DNA from 3 places in the Peribacillus sp. NPDC096540 genome. Region 3 is predicted to be linked to each of the others. Evidence: predicted binding sites of a transcription regulator. Region 3 holds the regulator's gene; each other region holds the start of a gene.
The links. Region 3 encodes Rex, which represses fermentation and respiration genes when NADH is low (regulators of the CRP and FNR family bind a similar motif). Its sites were predicted from a motif close to TTGTGAAATATTTCACAA; they were not measured.
Positions count from the first base shown of each region.

Region 1 (7,977 bases), on a different contig from region 3:
TCAAGGGAACAACAATCGCACCTGCATACATCGCAAGTACATGTTGTAATCCTAAAGAAGCAACTTTTATTGGTGATTGTTTAGACATTTACTGTTGCCCCTTCCTGTTCATCAGCGAATGTTATCTCTCCGAATTTCAATTTTGCGATTCGAGCTAGAGATTCTACTTGGAAGCCTTGTTCTCTAAGATCCTTCCCACCACTTTGGAAAGCTTTTTCAATTACTATTCCAATTCCAGCCACTTCTGCTCCAACCTGCTCACAAATATCCGCTAGACCTCGGGCTGCTTGACCAACTGCAAGAAAGTCATCGATGATCAATACCTTATCACCTGCTTCAATATATTTATTGGACACCGTGATTGTATTCGTTTCTTGTTTGGTAAAGGAATGAACAGAAGCTGTCACTAAACCTTCAGTCAAAGTAAGTGATTTACGTTTACGTGCAAAAATTAGTGGAACTTCCAATTCTAAGGCCGCCATAAGCCCGGGTCCAATTCCTGAAGATTCAATCGTCAGTACTTTCGTTATTTCCTTATGTTCAAAACGTTTCACAAATTCCTTACCGATTTCTTTCATCAGGATAGGATCCATTTGGTGGTTTAAGAATGAATCTACTTTTAAAATATCTTCTGATAAAGCTTGACCCTCGGACAAGATTTTTTCCTTTAAAAGTTGCATGAAGGTTCCTCCCAATCTTGGATGTATATTTAACCCATTGTCATGCAAATGCTTCCCGACAAATAAAAAACCCAAGAAACATTGCAGCACTTTTTTTAGAGTGAGGCAATATTTCCCGGGCATAAATGAAAAAGGAATCAACAAAACCCTTTCATTGTGCAACAAGATCTATTACTCACCCATAGTCGAATTATTTACGGTAATTCGGTAGAAACTTGCAGGCCATATCCCTGCTATTATACGAGTGAAACTTTATATTTTTGTAATATATGAATTATAACAACGCTTGCTCTATTTGAAAAGGTATTTTCAACAAAAAAACCGAACTTTCACTTAAAATAATAAATGATCATTCGCATTTTTAGAAAATTTAGAAATTAATCAATTGTTTCATAGGATATTTCCCTATCGTCTACGTGTGAAAATATCCAGACTGTATAATCTTCACAATTATTTCACAACTTGGTACACATCAAATGCAAGTTTTTATACTCACTTCAACTTTACACTATATCGAACTTATAAAAGTAACGATTGAACAATTTGTGAATAGAGAAAAGATGGATACTATTTTACTGTTACTTTTGTATGATGAACATGTACTCATGTCTTTTTTGAAATTAGAAAGGAGTGAAAACGATGGCCGCACCTAAACTTGAGAACAAATTACAAATAAAAGAGACTTCTAATTTAAAAGGTACACTTGCTTCTGTTTTAATACTAGGAATTATTCTAATTATTGTATGGGTCAGTATCTATTTTATTTTTGTAAATCGTTTAGGTTAATTGAGGAGGCGAAATAATGCACATGCACAAGTTTGAAAAGATTTGGTTGATTTTCGGTACAGTTGCCCTGCTAGTTTTCTTGACAGTGCTCGGGGTTAGTGCTTTCTATCTAGGGAATCAACCTCCCAGCTGTTTAGTTACAATTGATCCTGAAAAAGTGGAGGTCACTGCTCCATTTAATGCCCCTGGCTTACATGAAGTAACAGGAAAAGATTGGGACTATGAATTAGTGTTTGTAGCTTCTGCCTTTTCGTATAGTCCTGTAAAAGTGGAGATCCCTAAAGGTTCAACTGTCAAAGTTATCGCAACATCTAAAGATGTTATCCATGGCTTTGAGATAGCTGGGACTAACGTTAATATGATGCTTGAACCTGGATTCGTCAGTGAATATACCACTAGATTTAATAATGAAGGAGAAAAATTGATTATTTGCAATGAATATTGCGGAGTTGGTCACCACATGATGAGCTCCCGTATCGAGGTGGTTTCAAAATGATAACAACTGCTGAAAATAAAAAAGTTCACCCACTGGATGCAAAACTATCCATGGCTCATTTCTATGTAGCCATTATTGCTTTAGCACTTGGAGGATTTGCAGGATTACTTCAAACTTTGGTTCGCTCAGGCAGAATGGAATTACCTGCCGGTATAACGTATTATCAATTACTTACGGTTCACGGAGTTTTACTTGCTCTGGTGTTAACAACTTTCTTTATCATAGGATTCCAGCTATCAGCAGTTAGTAAAACAATCGGTCCATTGTCCACCCCTTCCAGAATTGCAGGCTGGATTGGTTTTTGGACAATGACACTCGGCACTGTTATGGCCGCTGTTATGGTTTTATTAAATGAAGCATCTGTCCTTTATACTTTTTATGCACCTCTTCAAGCTCATCCTATTTTCTATGGTGGCTTAACACTTGTGATCGTTGGCAGCTGGATTAGTAGTGGAGCCCTTATAGCGGCATACTGCAAGTGGAAGAAAAACAATCGAGGCCAAGCAAGCCCATTATTAAGTTTTATGGCTGTTGTAAATACTCTACTGTGGATTGTTGCTACTATCGGAGTGGCAGCTACCGTGTTATTTCAAATTCTCCCATGGTCTTTAGGTTGGGTGGATTCTATTAACGTTTTAGCAAGCCGAACTTTATTTTGGTATTTTGGACATCCGCTCGTTTATTTTTGGTTGCTACCAGCCTATATGTGCTGGTATGTAGTGATTCCTAAAGTCATTGGCGGGAAAATTTTTTCAGATTCATTGGCTCGAATGTCTTTTATTCTTTTCCTGCTTTTCTCTATCCCTGTTGGACTTCATCACCAATTGCTAGAACCCGGTATCGATCCCGTCTGGAAGTTTTTACAAGTAATTTTAACCTTCTTAGTCGTTGTTCCATCTTTAATGACTGCCTTTTCTTTATTCGGATCTTTTGAACAATACGGACGTTCACAGGGTGCCAAAGGGCTATTCGGTTGGTTTAAGATGCTACCTTGGGGAGATGCCCGTTTTACCGTACCTTTTATCGGAATGGCGGCTTTCATACCAGCAGGTGCCGGAGGATTAGTCAATGCCTCAAACCAATTAAACCAGGTTGTCCATAATACTATATGGGTTACAGGACATTTTCATTTAACATTGGCGACTTCCGTAATCCTAACATTCTTTGGGATTTCGTATTGGCTTGTTCCCCATTTAACTGGACGCACCTTAACAAAAAAATTAAATAAATTAGCGATTATTCAAGGGGTCTTTTGGGCAATTGGGATGTCCTTTATGTCTGGGGCCATGCATATCGCTGGACTGCTGGGAGCACCTCGCCGCTCTTCGTACTCCACTTATGGAGATTCCACACAGGCACTTGATTGGATTCCTTATCAAATTGCACAAGCTGTAGGTGGAACTATACTCTTTATCGGGATTATTTTATATCTCATTATTTTTATACAGTTGGCCTTCTTTGCTCCAAAAGGCAACGAAGAGTTCCCTGTTGGTGAAGTTTCTGATAAAGCCGAAAAAACGCCACTCGTTTTTGAAAATTGGAAACTATGGCTTGGAATAACGGCAGCACTCATTCTCTTTGCGTATACAATTCCGTTTATTGATATTCTTCAAAATGCACCACCGGGATCAAAAGGATTTAAATTATGGTGATCCTACACCATAAAAAGCCTTGGCAGATTTTCCAAGGTCAGTTTGTAGACAAAAGGGGTTCGGAATTAAAACATTCCGAACCCCATAGCCTAAGAACCAACGGTAAGCCATATTTGTTTCAACTTCTTCAATCGTTTTACTCATTGAACGAATACCGAAGTATATTGAATGAATGTCAGTTTAACTAAAATAGCTGGAACAATACTTGGGCGTCCTACCTCTGAATACATATCTTTCACCAAGTCATATATGAATGAGAAGTCAATGGCGGCCTCAATTTTTCGAACCGAATGGTTCGCTCGCACCAGTTGATCTAAAGTAATCATTTCAAGTTGATCCCGCTGAATAGAATCATGTTTAGAAAGCATCCTCATCACCTCAAGTTTTAATACTTCCATTTTAAAACAAAAAAGACTGTAGGCAAAAGGGGTTCTATCTAAATTTTATACAAAGTTGATTGGAGCGGAAGGTGCGAGACTCCTGCGGGAAAAGCGCGTCTAGGTGAGACCCCGCAGGCGCAAGCCGAGGAGGCTTCCGGACCGCCCGCGGAAAGCGAGTGCCCTACGTTCCAATCAACGTTCAAATTGTACAAGCCATAAAAAACCCTTGGCAGATTTGCCAAGGGTTTTTTATTTGAAGACTTTAATTAATTTTATAAACTTCCTTATACTTACTTTCAAGATAATCTATTAAATATTGCACGTTTAAGCCTTCTCCTGTAGTTTCTTTCAAAATCTCAAGTGGCTTTTTAGTTTTTCCATATTTATGTACCTTTTCATTAAGCCATGTTCTAATTGGAGCAATATCACCGGATGCCAACAAATTATCAAAGTCAGGTATATCTTTAAGCATAGCCTGCTTGATTTGTGCAGCATACATATACCCTAATGCATAGGATGGGAAGTAACCAAAGCTGCCGTCTGACCAGTGTACATCTTGTAGAACACCCTTAGCATCATCTTCAGGTACAATCCCTAAGTATTCCTTGTATTTTTTATTCCAAACCTCCGGTAAATCCTTCACTTCAAGCTCTCCATTAAATAGTGCTTTCTCCAGTTCATAACGAATCATAATATGTAAAGGATATGTCAGTTCATCAGCTTCAATACGGATGAAGGACGGTTTTGATTCGTTAATGCCGCGGTAAAAGTCTTCAAGTTTCACATCTGCAAACTGTTCTGGTGCACACTCCTTTAAAAGAGGGTATTTATTTTTCCAGAAACTATAGTTCCGTCCAATAAAATTTTCGAAAAACAATGATTGTGATTCGTGGATTCCCATTGACGTCCCATTATCAAGCAGTGTACCCGTTAACTCTTCAGCGATATTCTGCTCATAGATAGCGTGCCCACATTCATGAATCGTACCAAAAATTGCCCCCCTAAAATCATATTCATCATAGCGGGTTGTCACCCTTACATCACCTCTGTTGATTCCAGTCGCAAAAGGATGGACTGTTTCATCCAACCTGCCAGCCTTGAAATCGTATCCAAGCTGTTTTAAAACTCGAAGATTGAGTTGATGCTGTTTTTCTTTCGGGAATTCTTTAAATAGGAAAGATGTTTCAGGTTGATATTTACTCTCTGCTATTTGTTTTACTAGAGGAACTATACTTGCTCGCAATTGACTAAATACCTTATCAAGAATGTCAACAGTCATACCTGGTTCATACATATCTAATAGGGTATTATATTTCTCACCCTCATAACCCCAATATTCAACGAATTTACGAGTATAGGCGACAATTTGTTCCAGATAAGGTTGAAATAACGAAAAATCCGCCTTTTCTCTTGCCTCCTCCCATGCACTTTCAGACCGGGATTGTAAAATAACGAATTCTTTAAATTCGTCTGCTGGGATTTTCTTATTCCTTTCAAACTCTTTTTTACATTCTTGAACCATTTTATTCGTCGTTTCACTAAGAGAAGCTTCCTCTGTTGTAAGGTCCTCGATGAAGCATTCCATCTCTTTACTTGTAATCATATTGAAAACTTCAGAGGAAATTACCCCAATAACTTCAGAGCGCTGCTCTACTCCCTTTTTGGGAGCACCTGTACGTAAATCCCAATAAATTAATGCGAGGGCTTCATTATAGGCTGAAATTTTCTTTACATATTCTTGAAATTCTTTTTCTATCAGATTAATACCCTTTTTCATATTCACTGCCCCTTCCATCTACACTTTACCATATTATACAAAAAGTTTTCATATCAGAACTACCCGCAACTTAAAATAAAATAAGAGCCAAGGGCTTGCTTTGCCCCTTGGCTCTCAACATAGAATAATTAAAGCGTAACAGGAAGAACAGAAATAATTTTCTCTTTTACCTGTTCAGAAAGATCCTTCTCAATCAAAATCTGTACGGTCCCCGAGTCATTGCTGGTACGGATCAAACGTCCGATTCCCTGACGCAAACGAAGGAGCATATATGGAAGATCCACTTCTTCAAAAGGAGTGGTAACCGAGTTCCGTTTGGCCTCGAATACTGGATCATGTGGCGGGAATGGAAGTGAGTGTATCACTACATTTTGTAATGAAGCCCCCGGAACATCGAGCCCTTCCCATAAATGATATGAGAACAAAACAGACTGCTCTTCTTCTTGAAATCTTTTAACAAGATCGCTAATCTCCGCTTCACCTTCAAAATAAAAGGGATATGCTGTTTTCTGGCTGTTTTCCTTGAACCATAGCAATTCTTCTTTTGATTGGAATAATACTAGCGTTCTACCTTCATTTTCCTCAATCGTCTTCATTGTATAATTAAGTTTAGCCAATTGGTCTCCATTTTCAAAGACTGGCATATTCATTTTCATGACTTCATCATAATCAAAAGGCGATTCAACAGAAAAGCTATCATACTTCTCTATCCCTAAGCTATCTGCAATGTATTGGAACGATTTATTATCAGATAATGTTGCCGAAGAAAAAATGTAAGGGATTTTTTTAGAAAAAACTTGTTCAGACAAAATATCTTGTACAAGCCTTGGCATAATGACCAATGTTTTTGTCATTTCATTTTCTTCAAACCATGATACCGCCTGTTCATCTTTCACAAATAGAGAAAGAGAGTAACCTAGCTGTTCTAAGTATTCTTCTGTCACTTTTAAATCATAGTCATTAATCGTGTACATTTCCGCTTCAAAAACCAGGTTTTCTTCTAACTCTTCAACCTTTTTATGAAGCTTTTGTGCAAAGTTTGTAATTTCTTTGGACATCGGAATTTCATACCGATTAGAACCACTAACGTGAATGGCCTTTTCATCAAGTAAATCGAAAAACTCTTCATTTATGTCAATTAAGTCTTCAATGATGTATAACGTTTCTTCACGTACCTGGTTGGCTGTTAACAATTCTAAAACCGAAGCAAGAGTTTGTTCACCAACTTTATACGTTAGCGCCTTTTGAGCAGAAAACTCCAATAAATGTCCTTCATCAAAGACAACACAGCTATGTTCTGGTAATAACGGTAACTGTCCTTCACGCTTACGTTTTTCTTTTGTCCAAACATGCTCCATAAAGAAGTCATGTGAACAAATGATCAAATCACTTGATTTTCTGTAGTGGTCACGGGAAAGGGTTTGTCCACAACGGTGGCGTTTATCACACGTAAAACAGTTTTGAAGCTGATCCCAGCCTACTTTTGACCAGTCTTCATCATTCAAATATGGGTATTGTTTACGGTCCCCGTAAGCTGTATAAGCATTCATGGATGAGTTATCATGGACAAACTTGGGAAGTTCATCATAGAGCTGATCTATTCCCTCTGAATCTTCATGATTCACTGCATACTCCAATTTCTTAAGACATACATATTGATCGTGATATTTGGCAAGACGAACATCTACTTCAATACCTAATGCGTTCTTAATTTTTTGAATGTCGCCTTCTTCTTTGACAAGCTGTTCAATCAATGTTTCATCTGCACACGAAATAATTGCCGGTTTATTAGTATATCTGGCATAACAAATGGCATATAGTAAATAGACCAATGTCTTACCAGTCCCTACACCAGCTTCCGCAAAACTTACATTCTTTTCTTTAAAGGCTTTTTCTAATTGAAATGCCATGAAGATTTGTTCGTCACGCAGCTCAAATCCTTTTTCGGGAAGAATGTCATAAAAAACATCACCGATCCATTCTGAAAGCTTATCGTAAAAAGAATCTTCCTTTGTAACCGAAAAAGGCAGTGTTTTAAGCATCATGGTCTCCCCTTTTATCTAACATCAGTATATAAAATTCCGTATAATAACTTATCTAGGCAAAAGTATATTATCCTTTATTCTACAATGATAGTCAAGTTATTTACCTTTCTTCAAGAAATGAATTTCCCCGTAGATACTGCATCTTCTATGTATATATTAGC
Region 1 is NZ_JBNNTG010000004.1:144,081-152,057, reverse strand. Features, by position in the region: gene ACQKMR_RS06105 (nucleobase:cation symporter-2 family protein) at 1-88, opposite strand, end outside; gene ACQKMR_RS06100 (xanthine phosphoribosyltransferase) at 81-680, opposite strand; purine riboswitch at 843-944, opposite strand; gene ACQKMR_RS06095 (cytochrome c oxidase subunit 2A) at 1,320-1,466, shown strand; gene ACQKMR_RS06090 (cytochrome c oxidase subunit II) at 1,483-1,962, shown strand; gene ACQKMR_RS06085 (b(o/a)3-type cytochrome-c oxidase subunit 1) at 1,959-3,614, shown strand; partial or broken gene ACQKMR_RS06080 (transposase) at 3,696-3,982, opposite strand; gene ACQKMR_RS06075 (carboxypeptidase M32) at 4,257-5,771, opposite strand; gene ACQKMR_RS06070 (ATP-dependent DNA helicase) at 5,900-7,816, opposite strand.
Region 1: a site for Rex is predicted at 1,124-1,141, ahead of ACQKMR_RS06095 (cytochrome c oxidase subunit 2A). Genes of this name have one in related genera too.

Region 2 (7,977 bases), on a different contig from region 3:
TATCGAGGCATCTTTTTCGTATAAGGCGCAAGAAATCTCAGAGCAATTACAGTCAATATTGTTTTTTTTTGGTCAAAATTCGTTTTAATATCATATTTTTTGTAAAAAGTTTGCCGTATTCTTTATTTCTTAAGAATTTTTTAATAAATACTGTTTATGATGGAGCCAAGTAAAAGACTTTCATAGGAGGGGTAAAGGATGGAGAATTATAATGGAGATGAGCAAGTTCAGGTAAAGGTTGAATCGAAAAAGGGCAAGTCGCTTTGGGTAACTAGTCTTGTTTCTGGAACTGTTGCTTCTCTAGTTACATCCTCTGTATTTGTATTTGGTGGAGATTTTATAAATACAGAGAAAAACACAGTGACAGAATCATCACAAACGGCAGGAGCAGAACAAACCGAGAGCGTGGAAAAGAATAAGAGTGTAAATGCAGAAAAGTTATCGACTAGCACAGATTCAAATGAAAGAGCAGATATGGTTGCATCAGCGTCAAAATCGATTGTAGGTGTCGTAAATTTGAAAGAGACGCAAAATCAGAACCCATTCCAGCAGCAAAGTACGGAGAGTGAAACTGTTGAGAGCGGCACGGGGTCAGGAGTTATTTATAAAAAAGATAATGGGAAGGCCTATATCATAACGAATAATCATGTTATTGAAGGTGCTAAGGAAGTGGAAATTTCATTGTATGATGGACAAAAGGCAACTGCAGAGGTTGTTGGTGCCGATGCTCTAACAGACCTAGCGGTTTTGACGATTGATGCCTCGATAGCACCGGAGGGAATTAATTTTGGGGATTCAGATAGCATGCGTCCAGGTGAAGAAGTTTTGGCCATTGGTAACCCGCTCGGACTTGATTTCTCACGTTCGGTTACGCAAGGAATTGTAAGTGCTACTGGGCGCTCCATTTCAGTTGATACATCTGAAGGAGAGTGGGAACTTGATGTCCTTCAAACAGATGCGGCAATTAACCCTGGCAACAGTGGAGGTGCATTAATCAATACTGCTGGTGAAGTAATTGGCATAAACAGTTTGAAAATATCTGAAAACGGTGTGGAAGGCTTAGGTTTTGCGATTCCAAGTAATGACGTAATACCGATTGTAACGGAACTGATTGAAAATGGAAAAATCACGCGGCCATATTTAGGGGTCAGCTTGGCCAACACAGAGGAACTTCCACAGTATTATCTTCAAAATGTCCCTGAAGCTGCAAAGTCAGGTGTAATGGTAACCAGTATTGAAACTGGATCGGCGGCTGCGAATGGAGGACTTAAGCAACAGGATATCATTGTGGAGATTGATGGATCGAAAATTAGCACCTCTGCAGAATTAAGGAAACACCTATACACAGATAAGAAAATCGGCGATAAAGTAAAAGTTAAAGTTTATCGAGGTAACGAAGAGAAAACCTTAACGATTACGTTGCAAAATTCATAAAAAAAGAGAAATGACTCCTGAGCAATTGGCAGGAGTCATTTCTATAGATATTCAGTTAACAAAAAATATAGATAGTATAGAAAAGTAATAATGTGGGAAAAAATAGGTAGTGTATTTTTACTGTTTGCTTTATTTTCCATATAGTCTTGAATACCTAAAAGCGAGTAGTCATCACTTATATTTGTCAAGGTTTTCATTGTGAATATATTGAAAATTATAAAAAGTTTGACAAATTTGTGAAATGTAATAAAATAGAAAGAAAGGGGATGAAATAATGGAAGCTAATCAGAAGATGTTAGATGCAGTGAAGTGGGTATCAGGCACAGGTTGTGTAATCGGAATTATTATTTTTGCTTTAAGTTTAATTGTAAGCGATTACAATAAGGATTATATATTAACTGCTGTTGGAATGGCCATTACACTAAGCGCAGCTGCCATTTTCCTAGTTGGTGTATTTTTTGTCCTAACAGAAGAAATGGTGATGAACACACATAAGGGTGAAAGAATTGTACCAGAAACAACTAAAATCATAAAAATAAAATCAAGAGTTAAAACAAAAAGAAGTACCGAATACAGTAACTAAAGCAATGAGTAAAGCGTAATAAACGTTTGTGTAGATGGCTTTCTTATCAGGTTCACCAGCATACATGAACATTACTAGTTGTTCGCCTGCTTGCAGGAATGCAGTTGCCAAAAGGACAATCATTCTTGTTCTGAAAAAGGTCATATAAAACAACACCAAGAGCAACGGCTGTAAGAACCATGGAGGATATGAACCCCATTGTATTTCCATATGGAAATAACTGTTTCATACTTATATTACATCATTCTTTTCAGGTAGATGAAGCTACATCCCAGAATGCTTGTGAAGAATCAGCAGTCGGTACGAAAGTGAAGTTGTATTCTGAAACTGGGAACTGAGAGTAGCTCACTCTAGAGACGTGTATTCAAAGGATCGCTTGAAATATTTCTTGGTGCATAACGAGTGCTGCAGGATATTGTACGAGATTAAAGTGTAACCAAGTGCTCCAACAAATGAAAGCCTATTCAATGTTCCAAATCCAGTCGACTTAGAATATGTGTAAATATGATGTGCTTGGCCATCCAAACCAAACTAACTACATTCCTGAATGAAAAGTTCTCACTCTACATTCTGAACTATACCCACGAAAAATGGACACCTTAAAAAAGTCCATTTTTTTCGTGGTTTTTCTTTGTGCGTATGAAGAATCAAAAGGGTTGCAGTTCGTCAAAATTGGATATTTAAGTATTGGGTTTCCGTTATACGTAGGGGGGAATTCCAGAGAAGTGGATGGGAGAATATACTTGAAGTAACATGTGGTGAAACGACCTGCCCCTGGTCACTTTACAAGGTTTGATGTGCAAAAGGATATCCCTTTTTCACCCACTCATATTCAACAATACACAAATAGCAGGCTCTCCCAAATATAGGGTGCGCAGGACTGAAATGCTTTTTAGGAAAAGTAATTATGACAAGGCAATAAGTATTGCGAGGAGAAAGAACCCAATTACTAATCAAAGTTCTTTAAGAAAAGTAACCATGTTGTAGAGCAAAGTAACTCAAGTGTGCCTGTGATTAGTCCTAATCCAATGTACACGTCCTTCCCCCTAAACTTTCCCCCATTTTCCTTGTGCTTTGAAAATGGACTTATTTCCTTTCCCCTATTTTCAACCAAGCCTATTAGAATGGCTAACAGTGCCACCGCAAATGTTCTAGAAAGGCAAACAAGTAGGTATCATAAAGTACCAGAATGTTTATTTCCCACTCTTTGTTTCCTTATATATATTGACCAGTGTTGTACCAGAAGGGTAACGAAGCAGGGAAAACAACATGGTGTACAATGCCGTTACCCACGTCAATGGTCGAGTGAGTAATAATCGTTTTTAATCCTGAATACCATCGACACCATTAATGATCCCGTCGTTAGGTACCTCATTAACAGAAGGGGTAATATCCACAATATTCAGTGATTTAAAATGCGGTCTTGAGGTAATTTATGCGGAGACTATGGTGTGAAAGGTTATATTTCATTATATTAAAGTAACATTAAATGGAAAATAGATCGGGAATACTTGCAAATCCTTCACTAATAAGTGAATTCTCCGTAAGTAAGATATTAAACAGTTATTATATTTCATTTCATTAAGATTTTCGAACATTTCAGTTCAGTTACCATCTTCTTACTGCTCTTTCATGAACTTTATGTGACAGATGTCACTTTATATTGTCTTTTTTTACACTTGGGATTAATATTGGTATGTCGGGGTTTGTGAACATGGTAACACTTTGTCCGAATAATTACCAATAGGAATTATATTATGTAAGAAAGGGGTAGTACTATGAAAATAAAATGGGCTTTATTAACTATACTTTTTACCATTGCGACTGTGCTAACCGGTTGTGATAACCCATTAATGGTCTTGGACCCTAAAGGGCCAGTAGCTGCAAAACAAGCGGATGTCATAATGATTTCGATTTGGACAATGGCATTTGTCGTTCTTGTCGTAATCGTACTGTATATCTTTATGATAATGAAATATCGTGCTTCCAAACAGCGTGATGATTATGAACCACCTCATATTGAAGGAAGTAAGGTTCTTGAAATAATTTGGGTTGCAATCCCAATTTTAATCGTCGCTTTCCTTTCAGTTGTTACTGTTCAATCAACAAATGAAGTCGAAGCAACACCTAAAGGATACGAAAAGCAAGAACCGCTAGTTATTTACGCTTCATCTTCTAACTGGAAATGGCATTTTAGTTATCCGGAAGAAAATATCGAAACAGTTAACTATCTGTTTTTACCGACTAACCGACCAATTGAATTTAAACTTTATTCATTCGGACCAATCTCCAGTTTCTGGATTCCGCAACTTGGAGGACAAAAATACGCGATGTCCGACATGGTTAACACACTGCACTTAGCAGCTGATGTACCAGGAGAGTATATGGGTCGAAATTCAAACTTCAGTGGTTCAGGTTTTGCTCAGCAAACTTTCAACGTTAAGGTAATGCCTACAAAAGAATATGATAAGTGGGTAGATGAAATTAAAGCTACAGCTGAACCGATTACTGAAGATAAATTCAATAAATTATTAGAACCTGGTCATGTGGGGCAATCAACGTTCACTGGAACTCACTTAGAGTTTTCACCAGCTCCTGAAGGGGAACATGCTGGTCATAGTATGCACGGATCATCTGATAATGAAAAAACTGATTCTGAGAAATTCGATGAATCCACCAAAGATTCACACGAGGAACATTCAGAACACAGCAACATGAATCATTAAGAAATAAACTCTCGTTCGATAAATCAATTAGTTTTACCAAGGAATATTTTCCTGAAAGGAGTCACAAAAGTATGGATTACTTTGATCGATTTGCCGTACCTCATCCAAGTCCAGCGATTTATGCATCCATGGTTGCTATTGGCTTAACCATGATTGCGGTTGTTGTTGGAATTACCTATTTTAAAAAATGGGGTTACTTATGGCGTGAGTGGTTAACAACGGTTGACCATAAACGTATTGGTATCATGTACATCTTGTCAGCACTACTTATGCTTTTCCGTGGTGGCGCCGATGCTATCATGATGCGTGCTCAAACGGCTATGCCTGATAACGGTTTGTTGGATGGACAGCATTATAATGAAATCTTTACTACACACGGGGTTGTCATGATCCTGTTTATGGCTATGCCATTTATCATTGGGTTAATGAACATTGTTACACCATTACAAGTTGGAGCACGTGACGTAGCATTCCCACGTCTAAACGCAGTAAGCTTCTGGTTATTCTTTATGGGTGCAATGCTATTTAACATCTCTTTCGTAGTCGGTGGTTCTCCTGATGCAGGTTGGACATCTTACTTCCCATTGGCAAGTAGCGATTTCAGTGAATCAGTCGGTTCGAACTATTACGCGATTGCAATTCAAATAGCTGGTATCGGGACATTACTGACTGGTATCAACTTTATCGTAACCATCTTGAAAATGAGAGCACCTGGCATGAACTTAATGAAAATGCCAATGTTCACATGGTCTATTCTGATCACAAACTTTATTATCGTTTTCGCATTCCCTGTATTGACAGTGGCACTTGCGTTGATGACATTGGATCGTCTATTCGGAACTCAGTTCTTTACGATGGCTAATGGCGGTAGTGATATGCTTTGGGCAAACTTGTTCTGGGTTTGGGGACATCCTGAAGTTTATATCGTTATTCTTCCAGCTTTCGGTATTTACAGTGAAATCATTTCGACTTTTGCACGTCGTAACCTGTACGGGTATAATTCAATGGTTATCTCTATGGTAGCTATTTCTACTCTATCATTCGTTGTATGGGCTCACCATTTTTATACAATGGGTCACGGTGCAATGGTTAACGGTATCTTCTCGATAACCACAATGGCAATTGCTGTTCCGACCGGTGTTAAAATTTTCAACTGGTTGTTCACACTTTGGAAAGGTAAAATCGTTTTTACCGTCCCAATGTTATACTCTTTAGCTTTCATTCCGATTTTCACGCTCGGTGGGGTAACTGGGGTTATGCTTGCCATGGCAAGTGCTGACTACCAATACCATAATACAATGTTCTTAGTAGCTCACTTCCACTACGTTTTGATTCCTGGTACTGTATTTGCCGTACTTGCTGGATTTACGTACTGGTGGCCAAAAATGTTTGGCTTCATGTTGAGCGAAAAGATTGGGAAATGGTCGTTCTGGTTCATTACAATCAGCTTTAATGTAACATTCTTCCCAATGTTCATCACTGGTTTAGATGGCCAGGCACGTCGTATGTATACGTATTCTGAGTCAACGGGCTATGGTCCATTGAATATGCTCTCTTTCGTTGGAGCAATTGGCTTAGCAATAGGTTTTGCACTTATTGTGTACAACATATATTGGAGCACTCGTTATGCATCAAGAAATATTTCAAAAGATCCATGGGATGCACGTTCTCTAGAGTGGGCTACCCATACACCAATCCCTGAATACAATTTTGCGATTGTACCTACAGTTGATTCCACAGAAGCATTCTGGGATTCTAAGAAAAAGGGCTTTAAATTATTTGGTGGTAAAGTAGAAAAGATTCATATGCCAAATAACAGTGGCGTGCCGTTTATCATGAGTTGTATCTTCTTCGTTTGGGGCTTTGCAATGGTATTCAGCATGTGGATCATTGCAATCATTGCAACAATCGGTATCTTTGCTTGTATGGCTCACCGTTCATTCGAAAAAGATCACGGACGTTATATCTCGGTTGAAGAGATTGAAGAAACTGAAAATAAATTGCGAGGTGCTAAGTAATGAAAATAGATAACTCGCTGCCACTAGAATATAGCACGGAAGAAAATCGCTTAAAGATTTTTGGGTTCTGGATTTTCCTGGGGGCAGAAATAGCTCTTTTCGCTACACTGTTCGCCACTTATTTTGTATTAGTTCATGGTACTGGAAATGGTCCTACAGGGGAGGAGCTTTTTAAAGTACCAACCCTAATGCTTCAAACAATTTTTCTTTTAACTAGTAGTTTTACCATTGGTCTTGGAATCAATGCAATGAGACTTGGTAGACAGAAAGCGATGCTTAGTTTCTTCATTATCACTCTTATTCTTGGTTTAGGCTTTTTGGGAGTCGAAATCTATGAATTCGTAGAGTATGTACATGAAGGAGCAACGATTCAAACAAGTGGTTTCTTATCTAGTTTGTTTGCGTTACTAGGTACGCATGGAGCTCACGTTACACTTGGTTTATTCTGGGGAACCTTCATCATTCTGCAGATTAAAAAACGCGGTCTGATTCCAGAAACTGCAAACAAAGCGTTCATCTTTTCTCTTTACTGGCATTTCTTAGACGTTGTCTGGATTTTCATCTTCAGTTTCGTCTACCTGAAAGGAATGATGTAATATGAAAGAATTATTCCCACGGGGCCAAGTTATGGGATTTGCCTTTTCACTAATCCTAACTTTGGTTGCACTATCAGTTATAGTGTTTGATCTCTCACTTAAAATGGCAGTGATCATCCTACTTGTTACAGCTTTCATGCAAGCAGCACTTCAATTGGTTATGTTCATGCATGCAGGAGAGTCTGAAGATAAAGCATCGATTTACACAAATGTTTATTACGGATTGTTTGTTGCATTGGTTACAATTTTCGGTACAATGCTAACAATGATTTGGGGATATCAATAATCCATTCCGGTAAAACTGGGCGTCTAGATGACGCCCAGTTTTTTTTGTATTTAATTATAGTGAGTGGAAAATAATATACCATTCTATTCACTGCATCATAGAAATTTGTATTGTTAAGAAGGTTGTAGATGAACCAATATTGTTTAGTATAACCATTTCAGTATATTTTATTTACAGGGAATGGGAGAAAATATGGGTAAGAAGGTAGGAGCTAGATTCGTTATACACAAGCATTCCTTGAAAATTTAAGGAGTCTTCAAACAAAATACATCTTTTTTCATTATAATCTAAATAGTAAATGTTGAGTTTTTACCCCGATCATTGCTCATTATTT
Region 2 is NZ_JBNNTG010000006.1:36,911-44,887, forward strand. Features, by position in the region: gene ACQKMR_RS08100 (S1C family serine protease) at 199-1,434, shown strand; gene ACQKMR_RS08105 (hypothetical protein) at 1,709-2,017, shown strand; partial or broken gene ACQKMR_RS08110 (nucleoside recognition domain-containing protein) at 3,214-3,410, opposite strand; gene qoxA (cytochrome aa3 quinol oxidase subunit II) at 3,796-4,743, shown strand; gene qoxB (cytochrome aa3 quinol oxidase subunit I) at 4,815-6,761, shown strand; gene qoxC (cytochrome aa3 quinol oxidase subunit III) at 6,761-7,357, shown strand; gene qoxD (cytochrome aa3 quinol oxidase subunit IV) at 7,359-7,643, shown strand.
Region 2: a site for Rex is predicted at 3,659-3,676, ahead of qoxA (cytochrome aa3 quinol oxidase subunit II). Genes of this name have one in related genera too.

Region 3 (7,977 bases):
TTTAAGACCTTCACGAATCATCGCTTGCGCTAGAACCGTTGCAGTAGTTGTACCGTCACCAGCTACGTCGTTTGTTTTGCTCGCTACTTCAGCAACCAATTTCGCACCCATGTTTTCGAATGCATCTTCTAATTCGATTTCTTTTGCGATTGTTACACCGTCATTTGTGATAAGCGGTGAACCGAATTTTTTCTCAAGAACCACGTTACGACCTTTTGGTCCAAGCGTTACTTTAACTGCATCTGCAAGTGCGTCCACACCACGAAGCATTGAGCGGCGTGCTTCTTCACTAAATTTAATTTCTTTAGCCATTTATAAGTACCTCCCTAAAATTTTAAGAAAATTTTCGTTCAGTTAAGTTTGATGTATAATTAGCCAATAATAGCTAAAATGTCGCTTTCACGTAAAATTAAGTATTCAGTATCTTCGTATTTCACTTCAGTACCAGCATATTTTGAGAAGATAATTAGATCGCCTTGGGCAACCTCTAAAGCAACACGTTCGCCATTTTCAAGAACACGGCCTGTACCAACTGCTACGACCTTACCTTCTTGTGGCTTTTCTTTTGCAGTATCAGGAAGAACAATACCGCTTGCCGTTTTTTCTTCAGATTGAACTAGTTCAATAATAACGCGATCACCTAATGGTTTTAACAAGTGAAACAACCTCCTCATATTCTCTTGATAATTTGCTTTGTGATTATTAGCACTCTTCATCATCGAGTGCTAACACATTTATAATATTAAATAAACCGAGCCTTTTTTGCAAGTATCTTATCGAAAATTTTTTATTAATTTCTGATAAATTCTGGGTATACTACTTTAGGATAATGTTTCTTTTAGCAAAGTAGATGAAATGTTCTTATATGCGTACGTTTAAGTGGAGTTCTGTCTCATTATTTGATACCATTTTGGAGTATACGTTTAGGGATTGTCCCCATGTCAGGACCGTTATAAGAGAAAGCGGACTAAATAAAAGGAGTTTTCATTTTTGAAAAAAGAATATTGGTTCGTCATCATCACTTACATAGCCATGCAATTATCCAGTATTGTTGGGGTACCCCTTTTCATGCTGATCGGGTCTTCAACTGGAATGCCTGCTGATGAACTCCAAGTGAAGTCTGCAGCATACTGGATTGTTTTCAGCTTTCTCATTGCTCTATCCTTGATCCTGTTGTTAATGAGAAAAGATATGAGGGAAAAGATGGACAGAAGCACTACAGCTTCCATTCCCACGTCCATATTATGGGCATTTGCCGGAGTGTTCCTCGCTCTTTTTGCGCAAATCATTGCTGGAATCATTGAACACATGCTCGGGGTAAAGACTGAATCTGAAAATACGCAGAATCTTATTTCACTCATATACGAAGTCCCAATAGTCATTTTCGTGACTTCAGTAATTGGACCTATTTTGGAAGAAATCCTTTTCCGGAAAATCATTTTCGGATCACTTCATAAACGCTTTAATTTCTTTATTTCTGCTTTAATCAGCTCAGTTATTTTCGGCTTGGCGCATGGTGAACTCGAACATCTTCTTTTATATTCAGCAATGGGCTTCACCTTTGCTTTTCTTTATGCGCAAACGGGCCGCATCCTCGTTTCCATGAGCGCACATATTGCTATGAATACGCTTGTTATCATCTTTCAAGTTGTAAAACGGGAAGATATTGAGAAGATGCTAGATACTGCACAGGCCTTCATCGGAGGTTTATTATGAAACGTCAATCACCATTATTCATGGGTATCATCTATGCAGGCTTAGGAGCTCTTTTTACCGCTATCGCGATTCAAACCGTTAGTTCTTCTGGATGGGGAGTTTTTGCCTACATACTCGTACTAATTGCGACACTAGACTTTGGGTCAGGGTTACGTATGATCATGCTGCACTTTAAAATTAAATCCGTAAACAAAAAGAAGAAAAAATAAAAAACGCTGCGAAGACGCAGCGTTTTTTTATTCCTCTAATGCAACTTCATCAACTACAGGATAATGCTTTAAAAAGTAAATGAGAGACTGAAGCTCTACAGCCAGATCAATGTGGTGAACTCTTATGGACGGCGGTACAGTCAGCCGAGCAGGCGTGAAATTCAATATTCCTTTAATATCAGCTTTAACTAAACGATCGGTTATCGTCTGAGCCACTTGGGCAGGTACTGTCAAAATAGCTGCTGTAATATTATTTTCCTGCAAAAGGGTATCGATTTGGTCCATATGATAGATTGGAACATCAGCAATTCGCTTTCCAACCTTATCTTCAGACACTTCAAATGCCATTTCAATTTTTGTATTATTATTTTTCAAAAAATTGTAATTTAAAAATGCGGTCCCTAAATTCCCTACCCCGATTAAAGCGACTTTTGTCAATTCATCTTGATCTAGTGTTTTTCTGAAGAAGGATAGTAAATAATTCACATTATAGCCGTAGCCCTTTTTTCCAAGCGCGCCAAAGTAGGAAAAATCACGGCGTATTGTAGCCGAATCAACTTTTACAGCTTCACTAAGCTCTGCCGAGGATACTCTTTGTTTACCTGAGGAATGTAAGTTCTTTAAAAATCGATAATATAAGGGCAACCTTTTAGCTGTTGCCTGCGGTATCTTTGGGTCATGGTTCATCGTTCTTCCCCGCCTTCACACATGCTTTTCAAACTTATTCTTCTTTATTTGTTTGATTCAACTGTCTTTTGTAATCGTTACTAGATACTCCACCTGTTTTCTCCACTAAAAATGTAGGCCCGATTACCATTCCTTTATCAATAGCCTTACACATATCGTAGACAGTTAATGCCGTCACGGATGCAGCTGTTAACGCTTCCATTTCAACACCTGTACTCCCTTTTGTCTTGGCTTCTGTTTTTATTTTAAGCCTATAACCTTGTTCTTCTTTTACCCAATCAAAGGCTATATTGACCCCTTGTAGAGATATAGGGTGACACATCGGGATTATATTGGATGTATTTTTGCTGGCCATGATGCCTGCAACCTGTGCAACTGACAGAACATCACCTTTTTTCATTTGCTGGTTCGTGATTTTTTCATATATTTCATCGTTCAATAAGATACTCGATTGAGCTGTTGCCGTCCGAATGGTTTCAGGCTTCGCACTCACATCAACCATTTTAGCTCTGCCTTGTTCATTAAAATGCGTTAAGTCTCCCATTAGAGCCCCTCCTAAATCATACACTATTATTCCACATTATGTAACAGCTTGTTTTTCCTTAGACCTCAGCTGTTGCCGATAATTACTATAATACGTTACACTAACAATAATCAATTGAGGTGAAAATTTATGATTTTATTACAAATCAATCAACTATCAAAATATTACGGAGCTGAACTTATTTTATCAAATATGAAGCTCGAAGTTCAAAATAAAGATCGAATTGCATTAGTTGGCCGAAATGGCGCTGGAAAATCAACTCTGCTAAAAATCATAGCTGGACAACTTTCCCATGATGGCGGCGAGATCATCAAACCCAAAGGCGTCTCTATTGGCTATATGGCACAGGATACAGGTTTAGAATCCGAACTTTCCATTTGGGATGAGATGCAGACTGTATTTAAAGACCTGCTAAAACAAGAGAAAGAACTGCGCCGACTTGAGGCCGAAATGGCCAAACCTGATACTTTTGATAACGAAATACTTTATCAAAAGGTATTAAATGAATATGACACTTTACAGGTAACCTTTAAGGAAAAGGGGGGCTATCAATATGAAGCAGATATCCGTTCCGTATTACATGGTCTTCAGTTTGGTGACTTTGACTATTCCACCCTCATTTCCACGTTGAGCGGAGGCCAAAAAACACGGCTTGCATTAGGGAAGCTGCTTTTAAAGAAGCCCGATATATTGATTCTAGATGAGCCAACAAACCATCTGGATATCGAAACTCTCTCCTGGCTTGAACAATATTTACAAAGTTACCAAGGTGCTGTACTTATTGTTTCCCATGACCGCTATTTTCTAGATAAAGTTGTAAACCAGGTGTATGAAATTTCAAGAAATAATATGAAAAAGTACTATGGTAATTACAGTTCTTACTTAGAAGGAAAAGCGGAAGATTATGAACGGGACATGAAGCAATTCGAAAAACAACAAGGTGAAATCGAAAAACTGCGCGACTTTGTTCAACGTAATATCACAAGAGCTTCGACCACGAAAAGAGCGCAAAGCAGACGCAAGCAGCTCGAAAAGATGGACGTATTGGACAAGCCGCAAGGTGATGAAAAATCCGCTAATTTTTCATTCCAGATTGAGAGGCAAAGCGGAAACGAAGTACTCCATCTTCATGACTTGGCTATCGGTTACGAAGGAGAAACTGTATCAAAAAATATAAATTCCCGAATGACAAAAGGAGAAAGTATAGCTCTTGTTGGCCCAAATGGGGTTGGAAAATCAACGTTATTGAAAACGATCATCTCTAAGCTGCCTGCAATTTCTGGCGATTTCCGTTTCGGAACAAACGTTGAAGTCAGCTACTATGATCAGGAACAAGCCAATTTGATTTCTAATAAACGCGTACTCAATGAATTATGGGATGACTATCCCCTTAAACCGGAAAAGGATGTACGCACGGTACTCGGTAATTTCCTTTTTAGTGGGGACGATGTTTTGAAAACAGTTTCGACATTAAGCGGCGGTGAAAAGGCCCGGCTTGCTCTAGCCAAAATGATGATGGAAAAAGGGAATTTTTTAATTCTTGATGAACCAACGAACCATTTAGATCTCGACAGCAAATTAGTGCTTGAAAATGCTTTGATAGATTATCCAGGAACCATTCTTTTCGTCTCACATGACCGTTATTTTATTAATCGAATTGCAACAAAGGTCATTGAGCTATCTAAAGACGGCAATGAAGAGTTCCTCGGCGATTATGATTACTATGTAGAGAAAAAACAAGAGCAAGCAGAAATCGAAGCACTCGAACAACAAAATAAATCAAAAACTGTAGAACTAATCGTTGAAAAGACAAACTACAAAATTGATAAAGAAGCAAAAAAAGCAGAACGCCAGCGAAAACGCCGTATCGAGGAAATCGAAGCAGCCATGGAGCTACTGGAAACTGAAATAAACGAATATAATGAGCTCCTTTGTGACCCAAACGTCTTTCAAGACCATGAAAAGGTAATGGAAGTTCAGACGAAGCTCGATAAAGCACAGGAAACTTTAGATCAGCATCTTGAAGAATGGGCTGAATTAGAAGAATAAACAAACGGACCGAGTTATTTGACTCGGTCTTTACATGATGTTTTGAAAAGATCCCCACAAAGTTATCCACATTTCTATACACAAACAAGTTGCTACTAAATAGGTACTCAATTAATTTATCCACAATATCCACAGAAACTTATACACTTATCCACATAACGATCGGTTATACACAGTGGCCTTGATAAATAAAAAAATGTTATCCACAGAATATTCTATTTTTTATAAAAAACATGATAAAAAGACAGGATACCGAAGTTTGGTATCCTGCCTTTATTATCGTTAGAAAACTTCTAAATCTAATCCGGGGTTTCCGTTCAAGTCTAACCCAGAGCGCTTCCCTTTTTCGAACATGACACTTGCAGCTGCACCAATCATAGCTGCATTATCCGTACAAAGATATAAAGGGGGAATAGAAATATTTATTGGTAAATCCATAAAGGCTTCAGTAAGTGCTTCCCGCAGGCCTTTATTAGCGGCAACCCCGCCTGCAAGTAACACCTGTTTCACATCATATTCCTTAGCAGCTTTTACAGCTTTTGTCACAAGTACCTCTATGACGCTTGCTTGGAAGCTTGCTGCCAAATCTTTAGGTTCAATTTTTTCTCCACGTTGTTCTGCATTATGCAAAGTGTTAATTACTGCTGATTTCAAGCCGCTGAAAGAAAAGTCATAGCTGCCATCCAGCCATGCCCGAGGCAGTTTCAAAGATGGTGAACCTTCTTGTGCAAGCCTATCGATATGCGGACCGCCTGGATAAGGAAGACCTAAAGTTCGAGCTACTTTATCATATGCCTCTCCTGCTGCATCGTCCCGCGTCTCTCCTATTACTTTAAAGGATCCGGGCTCCTCTAAAAGCACCAACTCCGTATGGCCTCCTGAAACGACTAATGAAAGGGCTGGGTACTGAATTTCTTGAACAAGCCTATTTGCATATATATGGCCCGCAATATGGTGCGTTCCAACAAGCGGGATTCCATGAGCAAAGGCCACAGCCTTTGCAGCATTAACACCTATTAGCAATGCCCCTACTAGCCCAGGACCTTCCGTAACAGCAATAGCGTCCAACTCTTCATACGTCACACCAGCCTGAAGTAAAGCCTCTTCAAGGACGATTGTAATCTGCTCTACATGGTGTCGGGACGCAATTTCAGGTACAACACCACCAAACCTCTTATGACTTTCTATTTGTGAAGCCACGACATTGCTCAATATCTCTGTTCCATTTTTTATGACAGCTGCGGCAGTTTCATCACAGCTGGTTTCAATACCTAATATAATTTGATCTTTTTTCATGAAAAATTCACCCACATAACATAAGCATCTTCTTGATTATCTGTATAATAATTTTTACGAATTCCGCCCTTTTGAAAACCTAGTTTTTCATAAAGTGAAATGGCCACTGCATTACTAACACGAACTTCAAGCGTCATCCTCACAACGCCCATGCTAATTGAGATTTCAATCATCTTTCTAAGCAGAGCTTCACCTAGCTTTTGCCCTCGATATTCAGGTAAAATAGCGATGTTGGTAATATGCGATTCATCAATGACAATCCATGCCCCGCAATAACCGGCAATTTTCCCTTCATCTTCAATAACCATGTAAACAGCATATTGATTATGATTTAATTCATTAAAAAAAGCTTCCCGGCTCCAAGGCAAAGTAAAGGATTGTTTTTCAACGTTTAACACTTGGTCGATATCTTCCGTTTTCATCTTTCGAAACGTCAATGTTTTACTCATAATAATCGGTCGCTTTCCTATTATTTTATTTCCCCTGCTGTTCGAGCCACTTAGCTTCCGCTTCAGCCATCCGAATATAGTTCGGTACAAACTGGTGTATGTCCACTTCAGTTTTGTTTAGACCAATAAATGCAAGTTCGCTTGGTCGGGAGTTAAATAACTGTTCGGGGGAAAATACTGCTAAATTCCCTAACACTTCCGTAATCGCTTCCCGATGGATTTCCACATCCTGACCAACAAATAAAACAGGACGCTTTAATTCCTTTAATCGAATTGCCCATTCAGAGGATAGAATATTGCAATCTTCAATAACTGTTTTTAACACATTATTTTCTATTTCATATAATCCAGTATAAATCTGGCCTCTTCTTGCATCAAACAAGGGCGAAACTAACCCGTTAAAATAACGTCCATTAGCAGCTAAAACTTCTAAACTAGAAACAGCTGATAATGGAATTTTCAGCGTCCAGGCTAATGTTTTTGCAATTGTCACGCCTATCCTAACCCCTGTATAAGATCCAGGGCCTTGAGCAACCACAATTTTAGTCAATTCCTTCGGACTAGTGTCACAATCCCTTAATAGGGTCTCAATTGCTGGCATCACTCGAACCGAATGATTTTTCTTTAAATTCGTAGTATACTCGCCAATTACTTGAGTTCCATTTATTAGAGCAATCCCTAACGTGAAGTTCGATGTATCTATAGCTAAAACCTTCATCAAATAATCTCCTTACATAACGTAACATACCGTTCGCCTTTTGCTTCTAAGACAAGACGGCGGCTTGTATCACTAAGACGATAAATATAAATAGTTAAGATATCATTTGGAAGCTGGTCTTTAATTAAATGAGCCCATTCCACAACGGTCACACCTTCACCATCAAAATATTCATCAAAACCTAAATCTTCTTCGGATTCACTTACCCGATATACATCCATATGGTATAAGGGTAATCTCCCAACGTATTCCTTTATTATCGTAAAAGTTGGGCTATTCACAGTTCTCGATACACCTAAACCCTTAGCG
Region 3 is NZ_JBNNTG010000031.1:57,070-65,046, forward strand. Features, by position in the region: gene groL (chaperonin GroEL) at 1-312, opposite strand, end outside; gene groES (co-chaperone GroES) at 372-656, opposite strand; gene ACQKMR_RS22070 (CPBP family intramembrane glutamic endopeptidase) at 991-1,716, shown strand; gene ACQKMR_RS22075 (YdiK family protein) at 1,713-1,925, shown strand; gene ACQKMR_RS22080 (redox-sensing transcriptional repressor Rex) at 1,953-2,612, opposite strand; gene moaC (cyclic pyranopterin monophosphate synthase MoaC) at 2,647-3,156, opposite strand; gene ACQKMR_RS22090 (ABC-F family ATP-binding cassette domain-containing protein) at 3,286-5,205, shown strand; gene tsaD (tRNA (adenosine(37)-N6)-threonylcarbamoyltransferase complex transferase subunit TsaD) at 5,488-6,501, opposite strand; gene rimI (ribosomal protein S18-alanine N-acetyltransferase) at 6,498-6,950, opposite strand; gene tsaB (tRNA (adenosine(37)-N6)-threonylcarbamoyltransferase complex dimerization subunit type 1 TsaB) at 6,976-7,668, opposite strand; gene tsaE (tRNA (adenosine(37)-N6)-threonylcarbamoyltransferase complex ATPase subunit type 1 TsaE) at 7,668-7,977, opposite strand, start outside.